One region of the Oceanobacillus iheyensis HTE831 genome, then DNA from elsewhere that is predicted to be linked to it. Evidence: riboswitches for the same ligand, from Rfam matches in the RefSeq annotation. Region 1 holds a riboswitch; the other holds the start of a gene.
The links. Region 1 has a riboswitch for preQ1 ahead of queF (preQ(1) synthase). Riboswitches for the same ligand answer to the same signal wherever they lie in the genome.
Positions count from the first base shown of each region.

Region 2: linked by a shared signal. The riboswitch ahead of OB_RS02420 (QueT transporter family protein) and the one ahead of queF (preQ(1) synthase) in region 1 are both predicted to bind preQ1.

Region 1 is NC_004193.1:2,239,535-2,247,539, reverse strand. Features, by position in the region: gene OB_RS11365 (IclR family transcriptional regulator) at 1-729, opposite strand, end outside; gene OB_RS11360 (SDR family NAD(P)-dependent oxidoreductase) at 894-1,661, shown strand; PreQ1 riboswitch class I at 1,735-1,781, shown strand; gene queF (preQ(1) synthase) at 1,850-2,347, shown strand; gene OB_RS11350 (queuosine precursor transporter) at 2,395-3,030, shown strand; gene OB_RS11345 (aldose epimerase family protein) at 3,269-4,303, shown strand; gene OB_RS11340 (hypothetical protein) at 4,550-5,257, shown strand; gene OB_RS11335 (hypothetical protein) at 5,392-5,706, shown strand; gene rpsD (30S ribosomal protein S4) at 5,982-6,584, opposite strand; gene OB_RS11325 (sensor domain-containing diguanylate cyclase) at 6,940-8,005, shown strand, end outside.
Region 2 is NC_004193.1:462,918-470,922, forward strand. Features, by position in the region: gene OB_RS02395 (catalase) at 1-184, opposite strand, end outside; gene yfkAB (radical SAM/CxCxxxxC motif protein YfkAB) at 386-1,516, shown strand; gene OB_RS02405 (NUDIX hydrolase) at 1,600-2,073, shown strand; gene metA (homoserine O-acetyltransferase MetA) at 2,433-3,344, shown strand; gene OB_RS02415 (DUF3891 family protein) at 3,365-4,150, opposite strand; gene OB_RS02420 (QueT transporter family protein) at 4,223-4,705, opposite strand; PreQ1 riboswitch class I at 4,715-4,759, opposite strand; gene OB_RS02425 (VOC family protein) at 4,997-5,434, shown strand; gene OB_RS02430 (VOC family protein) at 5,646-6,506, shown strand; gene OB_RS02435 (calcium/sodium antiporter) at 6,579-7,535, shown strand; gene OB_RS02440 (alpha/beta hydrolase) at 7,668-8,005, opposite strand, start outside.

The sequences.
Region 1 (8,005 bases):
ATTTGAAATAAGTTTGGCTGTATCTCTTAAGTTTGTAATAACTGTTTCTTTTTGTTTTAGCATTCTATCTTTTGGACCTGCCACACTTACGGCTGCTAAAAGCTGTCTTTGACTATCAAAGATGGGAGCAGCTAAACAGTAGAGACCTTCTTCATTTTCTTCATCATCAATACTGTATCCTTGTTTCTGAAATAATTGCAGTTGTTCTTCTAATTGAGATCTATCGGTAATTGTATTTGCAGTGATTTTCTCTAATGTTATGTGATTTAATAAGCTGTTTTTCTCTGTTTCAGGCATAAAAGCTAAGAATGTTTTGCCAAGTCCGGTACAATATATTGGCTTTTTATATCCGGGTTGTGCCGTTGTTCGTATCGACCGGTCAGCATCCATTTTTGCAATATACACTAACTCATCTTTAGATAACATCGCCATAAATACAGTTTCCTTAACCGCTTTCATTAGATCGGCTAAATAAGGTTTTGCAACCGTGTGAATATCTAGTGATTCTAAAGCACTTGTTCCTAGAGGTATTAACTTTTCACCTAAGTAATATAGTTTCATGCTATCCTGTCGTACGTATCCTTCACTATGTAATGTTTTTAAAAGATTAAACGTACTGCTTTGTGGTAATTCTAACTTGTCGCCGATGTTTTTAATGGTTAGACCGTTAGTATGTTTTGCTAATAAGTCAAGAATGTCCAAAGCACGCTTAGCAGATTTAACAGACACTATTCCACCCCCTTAAATTCACATATGTGAATAATAATCATGTATGTGATTTTGTTGAATATACCACACTTTATTTATCTCGTAAAGACTATTTTTTTAAAGCATATTATGCCCGAATTAGTAGAAGCTAAGTAAAGTTTTAATTTGTTAAAGGAGTGTATGATATGTTTAAAGATAAAGTCGTTTTAATAACCGGCGCGGCCGGAGGGATAGGTTTAGAGGCTGCAAAAGCATATGCGCATGAGGGAGCAAAATTGGCACTAGTAGACCTTAAAAATGAAGCATTAGAAAAGGCTGCTAGTGAGATCGAGACCGAAGAAATTTTACTAATTACAGCTAATGTTGGAAAAGAAGAAGATGTAAAAAACTATGTGGATAGAACAAAAGAACAATATGGAAAAATAGATATATTTATTAATAATGCAGGTATCAATGGTCAATTCAAAAATATCATAGAACAGACAAAAGAGAATTTTAGTAATGTATTTGATGTTAACGTTATGGGTGTATTTTTTGGAATGAAGTATGTACTACAAGTAATGAAACTACAAAAATCTGGTGTAGTCATTAACACTGCATCTAATGGTGGGTTACTAGGAGCACCGGGTATGAGTGCATATGTTGCTTCTAAACACGCTGTAATAGGGTTAAATAAAACAGCGGCACTAGAAATGGCGGAATATGGTGTACGCGTAAATGCCGTTGCACCTTCAGGAGTTAACACAGAAATGATGCGAAGTATTGAGAAGAATGCAATGGGTGACAAGGCGGAAGAGGCTAGAGCTCAATTTGAAGCATCTGTCCCAATGAATCGTTATGCTACAGCTGGGGAGATTGCCAACCTCATGTTATTCTTATCTTCAGATAAAGCTTCATTTATTAGTGGTTCGTATTATCGAATCGATGGAGGTCAAGGGGCGACCTCTGTATAAAGAAGATGGAATAATAAGATTGACATAAACGCTAACAATACTTATAATCATTGATTGTACAACAAACATAATTTTGTTAGAGGTTCTTAGCTTCAACCCTCTATAAAAAACTAAGGACAAACAATGATTTATTCAAGTCATGTTCCTTAGGGGACATGACTTTTTTTATGGAAAAGGAGGTAATAAGTATGGTGGGAAGAGATGAAAATGAACTACAAGATGTTCAGTTGTTAGGAAGTCAAGGGACTACTTATGATTTTAATTACACACCGGAAGTGTTAGAGGTTTTTGATAACAAACATGTATCACGTGATTATTTTGTTAAATTTAATTGTCCAGAATTCACTACGTTGTGTCCAAAGACAAATCAGCCTGATTTTGGGACTATTTATATTAGCTATATTCCAGATATTAAAATGGTCGAAAGTAAATCATTAAAATTGTACTTGTTTAGTTTTAGGAACCATGGGGATTTTCATGAGGACTGCATTAATATTATTATGAATGACTTAATTGATTTAATGAATCCAAGATATATTGAGGTTCGTGGAAAATTTACTCCACGTGGCGGTATTTCCATTGATCCATATTGTAATTATGGTCGACCAGGCACAAAATTTGAGCAAATGGCGGATCAACGACTTATCCAACATGATATGTATCCGGAAAAAATAGATAATCGATAGAGGGAAAGTGTAAGATCCTCTAGCCTAATAAAGGGGAAGAGGACATTATGTATATTTATTTTAGTGCAATCTTTGTAGGATTGTTATTACTATCAAATATTCTTTCAGTTAAGTTATTTGAAATGGGAAGTTTTATACTCCCAAGTGCAGCTATCGTTTATGTTATTACATATCTAATGACAGATGTTATTGGAGAGGTTTATGGTAAGGCTGCAGCAAGGAAAACCGTCCTAGCTGGTTTTCTTACGCAAATAATTGCAATGATATTTATTTACATTTCTATACAATTACCACCTGCACCTGATTTTCATGCACAAGCAGAATTTGAACAAATTCTAGGTGGAAGTTTTCGACTTATATTTGCTAGCTTGGCTTCGTATGTTATAAGTCAAAATTTAAATGTATCTATATTTCATTGGTTTAAACATAAACATGGTAAGAAAAAATTATGGTTACGAAATAATTTAGCAACAATGTCTAGTCAGTTTATAGACACTGTATTATTTATTACCATTGCATTCTGGGGAATTGTACCAACAAATGTACTGCTAGGTATGATTGTTTCTCAATATATTTGGAAATGTCTTGTTGCATTATTGGATACACCATTTGCTTATATTTTGGTTAAATGGACCAGAAAAAAAGAAGGAAATAATCCAGATTATGTGATAAAAGCATCTTAATAAAAAAAGCTTTAAGCAAAGTCATCTTATCCAGTAATGGAAAAGTAAATATTGCTTGAAGCTTTTTTAATATGTACGTACCAAGTAATTAATTATGTTTTTTATAAATGATAGATAGGTTACAATAATAGATATAGATAGAATGATAAGTGTTACTCGAAATAGATAAGTCTTTTCAAATATATTTTTAAAATCAATCTGTAAATTATAAAAGATTACTAGTTTGGAGTGATAAAATATGCAAATTCGTAGAGAAAATGTACATAATAATTGGAAACAATTTACATTAATTAACGATCGTGACATGGAAGTTTCTATATTAAATTATGGAGGGATTATTACACGTATTATAACGCCAGATAGGAATGAACAGAAAAGAAATATTGTTGCACGATATAAAAATTTAGATGATTATATCGAGAATCCATTATATCTTGGGGCGATAATTGGTAGAGTGGCAGGAAGAATTCAAAATGGTAGTTTTTCCATAGGAGATAAAGAAATTCAATTACAAGCCAACGAAGGTTATCATGTGCTTCATGGTGGGAAGAGTGGATTTCATCAGATCTTATGGGATGTAACAACAATTGAAAAACCGGACTATGTAGGAATTCGACTAACTTATACAAGTAAAGAGAATGAAAGTGATTTTCCAGGTAATGTGAATGTAGCTATTACGTACTATTTGGATAATCAAAATGAATTAACAATTGATTATAATGCAATAAGTGATAAGCAGACTCCGATTACATTGACGAATCACTCGTATTTTAATTTAAGTGGAGATCTAGAACAAACCATACATGAACATGAGATGACATTGGACAGTGATCAGTTTCTGGAACTAGATGAAGAATTGATTCCAACAGGAGAAATGGTAGATGTAGATATGACACCATTTGATTTTCGAAGCGGACGTTGTCTGAGTATTGGCTTAAACAACGATTTCTATCAGAATAAGATTGTTGGATCGGGATATGATCACTTTTTTCTATTTAATCATGAAAAAAAACATGTCGTGAATATGGTTGAACCTAGAAGTGGCAGGCAGCTCTTTATTTCTACTAATCAACCAGGGATGGTCATGTATACATCAAATTCGGTAGATTCTAGTCAGCAATTTTATGAAGGCGAGGCAAAGAAATACATTGCCGTGTGTTTTGAAACTCAGGGGAGCCCTGCATCTTTACACCATGATAACCTTGAAACAATTCTATTAGAAGCGAATCAGCCTTATCAAAAAACAACAACATTCCAGTTTGGGGTAATTTAGTTCAGTAAGAGTAATAATAGTTTTTTTAATAGCATAGTGTATAGGATAAGAATTATATTTGCTTAGATAGAGGCTGGGACATAACAAAAAATTCTGGTCAAAAGACGAATGAAAACTAGAATAAGCGTAGTATATTTCTAAAGCGGTATTCCAAAGCAAATCATTCTTATTTATCTTTTGCATGTATACTTTTGTCCCAGCCTCTTCTTCAATTTGAAGTTAATAATAATTAAAGAAGGAGCGAATATGCTCGTGACTAAATGGACGAATAAAGATTGGAAATGGCTAACTGGAATTCTGATTGCCATTATTATTTTGGCTTTTTCACTGTGGCTAGTCGATTTCACTGTGAGTTTTGGAATTATTTCTAGTTCTGTTTCTATTGCCTTAGCTATAGTGGCTATATCCATGTCCTTGCAGCAGAATAAAGATAATCAACGCATGTTAACTTCAGTAATCAATATGAGAAATGAAGTAATTAATCATATAAAAGATGTTGCGGTTAAAGTAGATAATATTACAATGCTTGATATTACTGATTTAGTAGATGCGCATAAGAAAATGAGCAATATGGAGAAGATAGGGGAAAACAAATGCAAAATTGGTAGTGAAAGTAAAATCAATCATTTATCGGATGATGGAATTGAAAGAATAAAGTTATATAAACAGTTTCTAAATTTTAATACGCTAGGAGGGAGTGTGGAAAGGAATAGATACCAACTTAAGATAAGCGTAGCAGGAAATGTAGATCAACAACAAACGATGAAGATTATCAGTAATCTTATCGTTAACTATTTAAAAGGTGAGCACATTTTGTATAATAAGGTAAAAGAGGACATATATGAATTTGTATTTGTATCTGATATACCGGATGTAATACTTGAAAATAGCTGGATAGAAAACATTATAAATTATCAGGGTGTTGTAGTTCTAGATTTTTTTCGGATTGATTAAGAGATGAGTATAGTGATAAATACCTTTTTGTAACGCTTAATTTAAACTAATGTAAAGAGCAGATGAAGAGTTCTTAATATATATTGTGAAATAGCTGTAACCCAGTTATTATTGCAATATAAAGGAGTGATTATATGGAGTTAATTACTTTATCTCTACTGCTTTTTGCGATTATCATGATTGCCATTTTATTAAAGAAGAAAAAGTACAGATTTTATTTTGTAATCAGTTATCTACTATTGGGTATTTTCGCTCTATATATTGGTATTAAATTTAATAACGTATACTCGGTTATTTTATATGGAACAGCATTCATATCTAATTTATCAGGATTTATACTCTCGCTTACCATTAAGGAGGAATATCCATCTCAAAAACCTCAAGTGACAGAGAAAATAACAAATAGATCCAATATGACTCCAGAAACTACGATTAGGCATGCTCCGTAGAATATTTTTATAGTATATTTACCTCAACTAACAACTATCCAATAAACTTGTTTTATTCATCAAAAATAGTGTATCAACAAACTCTGAACACTTATAAACCGCTAGTTTACTTTCCGTGATTATTGCCAGTCACTATTTTTAATCTCGGTTCCCTCTTTTTTAGTTCAAAAAATCTAGCTTCTATCCTATTATGTATTCAAAAGCAAAATCCCCTTGAAAAGTTGATATAACAACAATTTCAAGGGGATTTTATACAAACTCACAAACAATATCTCTTAACGAGAGTAGAACTCAACGATAAGTTGTTCGTTAATTTCAGCTGGAAGTTCAGAACGCTCAGGGAAGCGAGTGTAAGAACCTTCCATTTTGTCAGCATCAAAGCTAGTGTACTCTGGTACAAAGCTATTAGCTTCCAATGCTTCTTTTACAACATCAAGGTTTTTAGACTTTTCACGAAGTCCAATAACTTGACCTGGTTTAATAGCATAAGATGGAATATCTACACGTCCACCATCAACAGTTACATGACCGTGATTTACAAGCTGACGAGCTTGTCTACGAGTACGTGCAAGTCCTAAACGATAAACAAGGTTGTCAAGACGAGATTCAAGAAGAATCATGAAGTTCTCACCATGAATACCTTTCATTTTTCCAGCTTTATCGAATAGTGTGCGGAATTGACGTTCGTTCAATCCATACATGAAGCGTAATTTTTGCTTCTCTTGCATTTGCAAGCCATATTCTGATAGTTTTCTGCGTTGGTTCGGTCCATGTTGACCAGGAGCGTAAGGGCGCTTATCTAATTCCTTACCAGTTCCAGTTAATGAAATGCCAAGACGACGGGATTTTTTCCATACGGATCCAGTATATCGTGCCATAGGTCATTTCCTCCTTTATATGTTTTATTTGCATAAAATAAAACGAGCGTGATCGTTTCGTTGTCTATTTTGTTTTCATGTACCATCGCTCCAGCAGCAGAGAGTTACACGATACACCTTCTTATCGATTGGATAAGTAAGGAACAAAATAGTTGCAAGCGTCGATGCACTTAGGCTACCTAATTATTTTACACAAACTACAGTATATAATTTATATATATCCATGTCAATAGCCATAATAAAAGTAATAATTTTCTTGGTATAGGAAAATTTGACTAGTTGATGTATAATTATAGTAGAAAATAATCGATTTGGTGATTTAATTTTAAATAATTCGTTTAGCTATGAAGAAAAGGTGATTATTTTGCACGTTTCGAATCAATCACGAAGTAAATTTATAGAACAGCTATACCGTAATATGTCTGATTTTATTGAAAATAAGAATTTAAATTGGATTCCTTCATTAATCGATACAATTGGTACGTATTTAAACTGTAGGGATATTACGGTTTATGAGTGGAATGAAAGTGAATCTTGTTATTATTTAAATTACCATTCTAATAATAATAAAGTACCTTATGTATTAATGGCAAATCATTTTGAAGTTGTTCATGATAAATCAACTATAATTTTAAAGTTAGATTCCTATTTATGCCCTTGGGTTATTATTATAAATAATACTCCGAACGATAGCATGGATCAATTAAAAGTCAATATTGTAAAAATAGAAGTCAACAAATTTCTTAGTACTTTTGCATCTATTTCACATAATATACATATGTCTCTATTCAATAATCGGCTTTTGGAATTAAATAATGAATTATCAGGTTCCACTCACAGTTCATTTGTATTCCAAAAAATAACTGAAGTTATCCAATCAGCATTCCATGATATTACAGTAACCTATTTGGTAACTCAGGATTTTACCGTTCCTGATCATATAAACGTAAAAATAATGACTTGGAATGACGCGACACTCAGTAGAGAAGTGAAACAAACTTTTATGAGCGGTCTTATGCAATTTGATAATGATAATTCAACCGTTTACTTACCTATTACGGGTAAGCAAGGTAACTATGGAGTTATTGAAATGCAAGGAAGCCTTATAAATGGAATGAATAATAATGAAAAATATTTTTTGACTGAAGTTGCAAAAGTGTGTGGTAAATCGTTAGAAACAGCTTTTTTATTTCAACATTCTAGAAATAAAATCGATCAATTAACGATGATAAATCAAACAACTAATCATTTAAATTCTAGATTAGATTTTCGTGAGATTATTAATACGTTAAAGGATCAGTTTGCTTCTTATTCTTCAGACTCTACTTTTGCTATCTTACCGTTAGATGGTAATTATGCTGCAACAAGTGTAGGTAATGATTCGTACTTTGAAAAAGAAGAAGGAATGTTGTTTCTTGATA
Region 2 (8,005 bases), 1.8 Mb from region 1:
GCACTTTCTCACGGTCAAAATGACTGATTTTCTCAATGAAGTCATAGTTTTCTAATGTAGCGGGACCACGGTTACTTACTGTACGTATGTTTTGATTGTTTGTTACAGGGTGACCTTGACGGTTTGTAAGTGACATATCATTTTCTAGATTACTTTTATTCATGGATTCATCTTTTTTTGCCATGTGTATTATCCCTCATTCCATTTGTTATTTGGTAAGTACCAACAGATATATTCTTTTTTATCTTTGCCAATGGAATTAAATATAATCGCAGTTTCAACATTTTTTCTCTCTAAACCTCATCTATTTATAAAATAGGGTAAGCAAGCAGTGATATGCATGTTAAAATAAATAAGGTAAATAGAAAGGAAGTTATGTTATAAAATGAGTGTAAAAACAACGAATCAACCAATGTCACCAACCAATGATCCATGGGAAGCTTACATGGATGTAGAGCAACACGGAAAAATGACATTATCGAATATTGAATTTACAACAACATATATGTGTAATATGCGTTGCGCGCATTGTGCAGTAGGATATACACTACAACAAATGGATCCAGATGCACTGCCAATGGAACTGATAGAAAAGCGGCTAGATGAGATTCCGCATTTGCGAACATTGAGTATTACAGGCGGGGAACCGATGATGAATAAAAAGTCAGTTCGTCAATATGTCTTACCTTTATTGAAATATGCCCATGAGCGCGGCATTAAGACACAGATGAATTCCAACTTAACCTTGCCATACAATCGATATGAAGAGATTGTTCCATACTTAGATGTTTTACATATTTCACATAACTGGGGAACGGTTGAAGAATTTGCAGAGACAGGGTTTGCTTTAATGGATCGAAAACCTTCCGAAGAGAATCGTGCCAAGTACTTTGACCGTATGGTAGAAAATGCACAACGTTTATCCAAAGAAGGTGTCATGGTTTCAGCTGAAACGATGTTGAACAAACGGACGTTTCCACATCTAGAGAGCATCCATGACCATGTATTGGAAATGGGTTGCGCTCGCCATGAAATTCATCCAATGTACCCTGTGGATTTTGCTGAAAATCTAGAAATTCTATCGCTAGATGAAATGCGAGAAGGAATTACCCGTTTGTTGAATCACCGAAACCAAGACCTATGGATGTTATTTGGGACTTTGCCATTCTATGCTTGCAGCAGAAATGATGAAGATATTGAATTGCTAAAGCGACTATACAAAGAACCAAATGTTTCCGTTCGTAATGATCCAGATGGTCGTTCACGATTAAATGTAAATATTTTTACAGGTGATGTAATCGTTACGGACTTTGGTGATGAACCGAAGCTAGGAAATATAAAAACAGATTCTTTACCTAGTGCATACAATCGTTGGATGGAGACAAATACAGCTAAAAGTTTAAATTGTCATTGTCCGGCAGTATCTTGTTTGGGGCCTAATGTACTTGTGAAAAATGCATACTATAAAGATGTTGATTTCCAACAGCGAAAGGCAAGAATTAGCCAAACATCATAATAATACTACATCAAAGAGGAACCACCTAGAAAAACAACTAGAAAGTAAATAACTATATTACTAAAGTAAGGTGGTTCAATCTAATGGAAATATGGGATTTATATGATATAGATCGAAATAAAATAGGGAAGACGCATGAAAGAGGAATGGAGATGCCTGAGGGTTGTTTTCATCTTGTGGTTCGTGCTTGGGTAAAAAATGATAAAGATGAAATTTTGTTATCAAAACGACATCCAAACAAGCCCTTTGGAGGGTACTGGGAGAACACAGGAGGCTCAGCTATTCAAGGTGAAAATAGTATCCAAGCGGTATTAAGGGAAGTGTCAGAGGAAATAGGGCTGCAATTAGATTCAGAAGAAGGGAAGTTAATTCTTCAACAGACTAAAAATGTCTCGCATCAAGATATTTGGTTATTTCGTTCGAACGTAGCTATTGAAGAGTTATCCTTTCAAGAAGATGAAGTTGTTGATGCCATGTGGGTCAACAAAGATAAATATGATGAAATGCAAAATAAAGGTTTAATTGTTCCTACCATTTCAATGTTTTCAGCTTGGTAGGATAAACCATACATCTGAAGTTGTAGAAAATGCTACTGTCCTAGTAGCATTTTTTTGTGCTATAAAATCGGTCCATCAGCCGACTACGAAAATGTCCTGATTCAATAGAATAAAGAATGTAAGAAATAGTTGAGGAGGAACATACAGATGTTTATTTCAATTGATGTTTATAAGTGTCATGTAGATTATAAGGTGGAGGATCTTCGTAAGACAGCGGAACTTATAAAGAATGGTAAAAAAAGTTATAGACGTAATTGATTAATTGTCCATAATTTTTAGATAAAATTTTCCGAATAGGGTTGAACTTTTCACGTGAGCCTTTACAATTAAAATTAACTTAATTGTGGAGGGTACGACAGATGCCAATTAAAATACCGATACACTTACCTGCAAAAGATATTTTAGAAAAAGAGAATATTTTTGTTATGGATGACCAACGTGCTATTACACAAGATATCAGACCGCTGAATATATTAATCCTCAATTTAATGCCAGAAAAGCAAAAAACGGAAACGCAATTATTGCGTTTCTTAGGTAATACACCTCTGCAAGTTCATATTTCATTTTTACGAATGTCATCACACGAATCAAAGCATACGAGTAAGTATCATCTAGATACTTTTTATAAGAAGTTTGAAGAAGTGAAATCGAAAAAGTTTGATGGAATGATTATTACTGGATCGCCAGTAGAACATTTGCCATTTGAAGAAGTAGATTATTGGAAAGAATTACAGGATATAATGAATTGGTCCAAAGAAAATGTTACATCAACATTGCACATTTGTTGGGGAGCACAAGCTGCGCTTTATCATCACTATGGTATTGATAAACATCACTTGCCACAAAAATGTTTTGGCGTATATGAACATAAGCTGCTCCATCCACATGAACGTTTAGTACGGGGATTTGATGATTATTTCTTTGCACCACATTCTCGATATACTGATGTTTCTATAAGTGAGATTGAAGCACACCCGGACCTTCAACTTTTAGCTAAATCGGATGATGCAGGTGTATTTTTGCTCGCTTCAAAAGATGGAAAACATATTATGGCGACGGGGCATCTCGAGTATAGTGCTGAAACTTTAGCGGAGGAATATCTTCGTGATCATCAACGAGGTGTTGACACAGCTATTCCTGAAAATTATTTTCCAGACAACGATCCGAAAAAGCAACCGAAATATCGTTGGAAAAGTCATTGTAGTTTACTATTTTCTAATTGGTTAAATTATTATGTTTATCAAGAAACTCCTTATCAATGGGGGGAGTAGCATAGAAAAAGGCTTTCGAATTAATCGGAAGCCTTTTTGGTATGAGAAGTAATAAGCACGGGGTGCTGTTCTAGCGATGCTTGTTCATAAGCTTCTACAAGGCCATGCTGTTGTATTTTGTGTTTTGATACTTGTTTATATTGAATAGAAATAGGAAAAGGCCGATCAAATGGAAAGTTATCCATAACAATGGTATCTTCATCTTGCCAAGTTACTTGCATCTGTTCATCTAGTATATGGTGCAAGGTATGATTCGTTGGGATTCCTTTTTTGAAAAATGGATGTTGATCTTCACCAGTAGCACCCGGCTCATTCATACATGCGTATAATGAAAGGTTATCTGAAAGTTGGAGCAACCCATAATGAAATTCAAACAAACGTTTGTTGAAATTAGGTAGTGTAGCTATGATGCGTTCTTGTCTAGTTTCTTCGTGTTCTACAAAAGCTTGCGCTTCAAGTGAGGTATTATTAACTAAAAATCTTTTGTAATGTTCGCTACAGAGTAATGCAGCGTATAAATCAACTTTTTCTACTTCATTAATTCCGTACTTGTACAAAACGGTTTTAGGTACATTAGGGAAATCGGCAAAGGTATACGGTTGATTGGTGACATCATTCCAAAATGGTTGACGATCAAATTCTTTCCATCCTAGATCATGCTGATAAGCAGCATAAAGAACGGAATCTCTCCATTCTGCATCCTGAAAGTGTTCTAATTTCCAATTATTGAGTATATCCCCTGATATTTGAGCATGATCATCTTGCACAATTAAGATGAATTCATCTTTTCTTTCTCTAACAATCATTTGTCCCATCCTTTCTAAATGGTAGACTTTTAAAAAAGAACCTTAGACATTCGTCTAAGGCTCTCCATGCTTTTATCTGAGCTTATCAAATCGCAAGCGCTTGTGCAATGCGTAGAATATAGGGATACCGATCAACAGTACACCAAATTCCCCGATTGCAGTTGTAAACCAAGTGATCCAAAATGGAAGTTCGAGTGCAAGGTTTAATGCAAATGCAATGATAAACATATTAAACGTGAATACAATCGTATTTAGAAATAGTAGCGTCAACTTGTTCTTAATAAATTTAGATAAGAAAATAATAATTCCTAGTGAAATAGCAGAGTGCGCAACCCCGAATACGAGGTCATACCAACCAAGTGGTGAATTGAGGTTAACGATAAACACTCCAATTACAATTCCAAAGAAATAACGCTTATCAAATACAATTAGATGATTGAACATCTCGGAAATGCGAAACTGTATATTTGTAAAACCAAATGGCGCAATAAATAAAGAAACAACGACATATAGTGCCGCTATTACACCATTAATTACTAATGTTTTTACGTTCATATTTAATTTTCCTTCCTAGTTTTTTTGCGTGGGATGGTTACGAACCACGGTGATAAAATCACATTAGATTAGTATAATCGAAGGCTTGTAATCTGTCAAAATGGAATGAATTGTAAGTAATAAAATCAATGATTTTTGGTTAATCGGATCTCGATAGATAGTCATTAAAATTTAGGAGATAATAGTTGAACGGTTTGTTAAGTATAGTAAAATTAACTTGATATAATAAAGAAAGAGCAAACGTAACTTCCATGTGAAATAGAAATAAATGATAAAAAAGGAGCGATAAAAATGACAGGAGTAGAAATTGATTTAGTAGTATCAGACAGCTTAAAAGCTTTGGAGTACTATGAGAAGATTTTTGATATTGAACGAGTGGAGGTATCTAACTTACCAAAGGGTGAGAATGAGGTTATTTTTAGTTTGTATGGAGTAAGGTTTCATATGTTAGATGAAAACCCTGAATTTGAATTGATAGCGCCGAGTCAGGATGATCCTAAAACAATATGGTTTAATGTGATAGTCCCTAATATTAAAGACACCTATTCAAAGGCAATGGATCTCGGTTGTGTTGAGGTACAAGCCGTAACAGACCTTCCTGACTATGGTGTTTCAAATGCCATGTTTATTGATCCTTTTGGATATCTCTGGATGTTGCATCAAGTATATAAGGAAGTATCCCATGAAGAGCGTATAAAACTTTGGGAGGAAAAAAGAGATAATATGTAAGAGAGTTTCGTTAAGGTTAAGATACACTTAACAATTAGACATAATAGATATCGAGTAAAAACAGACTTTTCAAATGAAGGTCTGTTTTTTTACTTTTAACTAGGAAGAATAGACGGTAGGTTGAATCATATTGACCAACCCCTGCTATAAAGATATAATTAATTACATAAAGTAAGTTGCTATTAAAATATAATAAGAGAGGGATATAAATATGGAGAAGAAATTCTTTAAAGCTCCAACAATGCATATAAAAGACGTTACACTACAAGTAAGTAATTTAGAAAGGTCGATTAGATTTTACGAACAAGTACTAGGGTTACATGTATTAAAAAAAGAAGCTAATCAAGTAAAGCTAAGCGCTAATGGTCAGGATGTAATTCTAAGTCTGATGCAACCAACGAACGTGATCGCAAAACAAGGGAGAACAACAGGGTTATATCATGTGGCTATCTTACTTCCAACCAGAGAAGATTTAGGGGCATTTTTACGTCATTTTATGGAATTAGATATTGCAAATCAGGTGAATATCGGAGCTTCCGATCATATTGTAAGCGAAGCGATATATATATCAGACCCAGATGGAAATGGCTTAGAGATTGCAAGCGACCGCCCTTCTTCAGAATGGTCATGGAATATAGATAATAAGGTCATTATGAGCACAGAACCCCTTGATGGGCACGGTTTATTAGAAGCAGCTAATAACCATGAGTGGAATGGGTCTCCAGACAATACCATTGTTGGGCATCTTCATTTACATGTGGACGACTTGGTAAAGGCGAAACAATTTTACACGGAGGGATTAGGGTTTCAAGTTGTCACAGAATATCCAGGTGCGTTGTTTTTATCCGACGGAGGTTATCACCACCACTTAGCGGTTAATATTTGGAATGGAGAAAACGTACCAACCCCACGAAAAAATGAAGTCGGACTAAAGAATTATACCATGCGTTTTCCATCTGAGGATAAAAAACAAGTTGCTATTCAGCGATTATCTCGCTTAGGTTATGAAACACAAGACGATATCGTCATCGATTCAGCTGGGAATACGATTTTATTAAGTAGTGAACAATAGAAAATGGACGCAGTATTCATAAGAAGATAGAATGGATACAAAGAACTTTTTAAAATCGAAAGGGTGGAAAACGTGGAGTATGTTTGGTTGGTAGTAGGATTTGCACTATTAGTTAAAGGAGCGGACTGGTTTGTGGATGGTTCTTCTAATATTGCAAAACTACTCCGGGTACCACCGATATTAATTGGGTTAACAATTGTTGCTCTAGGGACGAGCTCACCCGAAGCTACTGTTAGTATTATTGCTGCATTAGAAGGAACTGCAGATGTGTCCATTGGTAATGTTATTGGGAGTAATATTTTTAATATTACACTCACAGTTGGCTTGGCAGCTTTTATTTTCCCGCTTCAAGTACAAAATGAGACAATAAAAAAAGAAATCCCATTTACGTTACTCGCGAGTGTTGCTTTACTTGTACTTATGTCTGACATTTTTCTTCAAGGCTTATCTTCGAATATGATTACAAGAAGTGATGGGGTTATCCTGTTACTATTCTTAACTATTTTTATGTACTATATTATCGAAGTGGGCTTAAAAAGTCGGAAAGAATCACGTGAAGAAGAGATATCGAATGAAGATATTTCGTGGGGGAAAAATGGTCTTATTACGATTATTGGTTTAGCTGGAATCATTGGTGGAGGACAACTTGTTGTCACAAATGCTACTGAAATTGCTTATTCACTAGGGATGAGTGAAACACTTGTTGGTTTGACAATAGTTGCAATTGGAACTTCACTACCGGAATTAGTTACGTCTATATCGGCAGCGTTGAAAAAAGAAAGTGAAATAGCACTTGGTAATATTGTTGGAAGTAATATCTTTAACATTTTATTTGTGTTAGGTGCATCATCAGTAATTACCCCGCTTGCGATAAATGAAAAGATATTTACAGATATTTGGCTTATGATCATCTTAACTATCTTACTTCTCATTTTCTCAAGAACGAAATATCGAATTGGAAGAAAAGAAGGATTAATTTTAGCATTATTTTACATTGCCTATATGGTATTTATCATTATTCGAAATTAAAGCTGACCTTATAAGAAACTATGTCTTAAAAGACAAATGATAGCTAAAATTATCGACGCAGCAGACTAAGGCAGCAGGTAAGATTCCCGGTGTATAAGCATCCGGGGAATCACCTGCTGCTTTTTTAATCATCTAGTTATACCAGCTAGCTGCGGTTCTAACTTCACTAATTGTTAACTGATGTCCATTATTTTCCCAATGAAGCTTTGTTTCAGCGCCAGCAGCTTTGAGTAATTGCTCTAACTCCTCAGATTCTTCTGGAGCACAGATTGGGTCATTGGTTCCAGCTGCAATAAATACACGTTTGCCAGTTAAATTAGGAAGTGTAATTCCTCTTCGTGGCACCATTGGATGATGGAGGATCGCTTGTTCTATGGAATTTTCATAATGGAATAATAGACTTGCTGCGATATTTGCTCCATTAGAGTAGCCAATTGCTGTTATTTTATTGCGATCAAAACTATACTTTT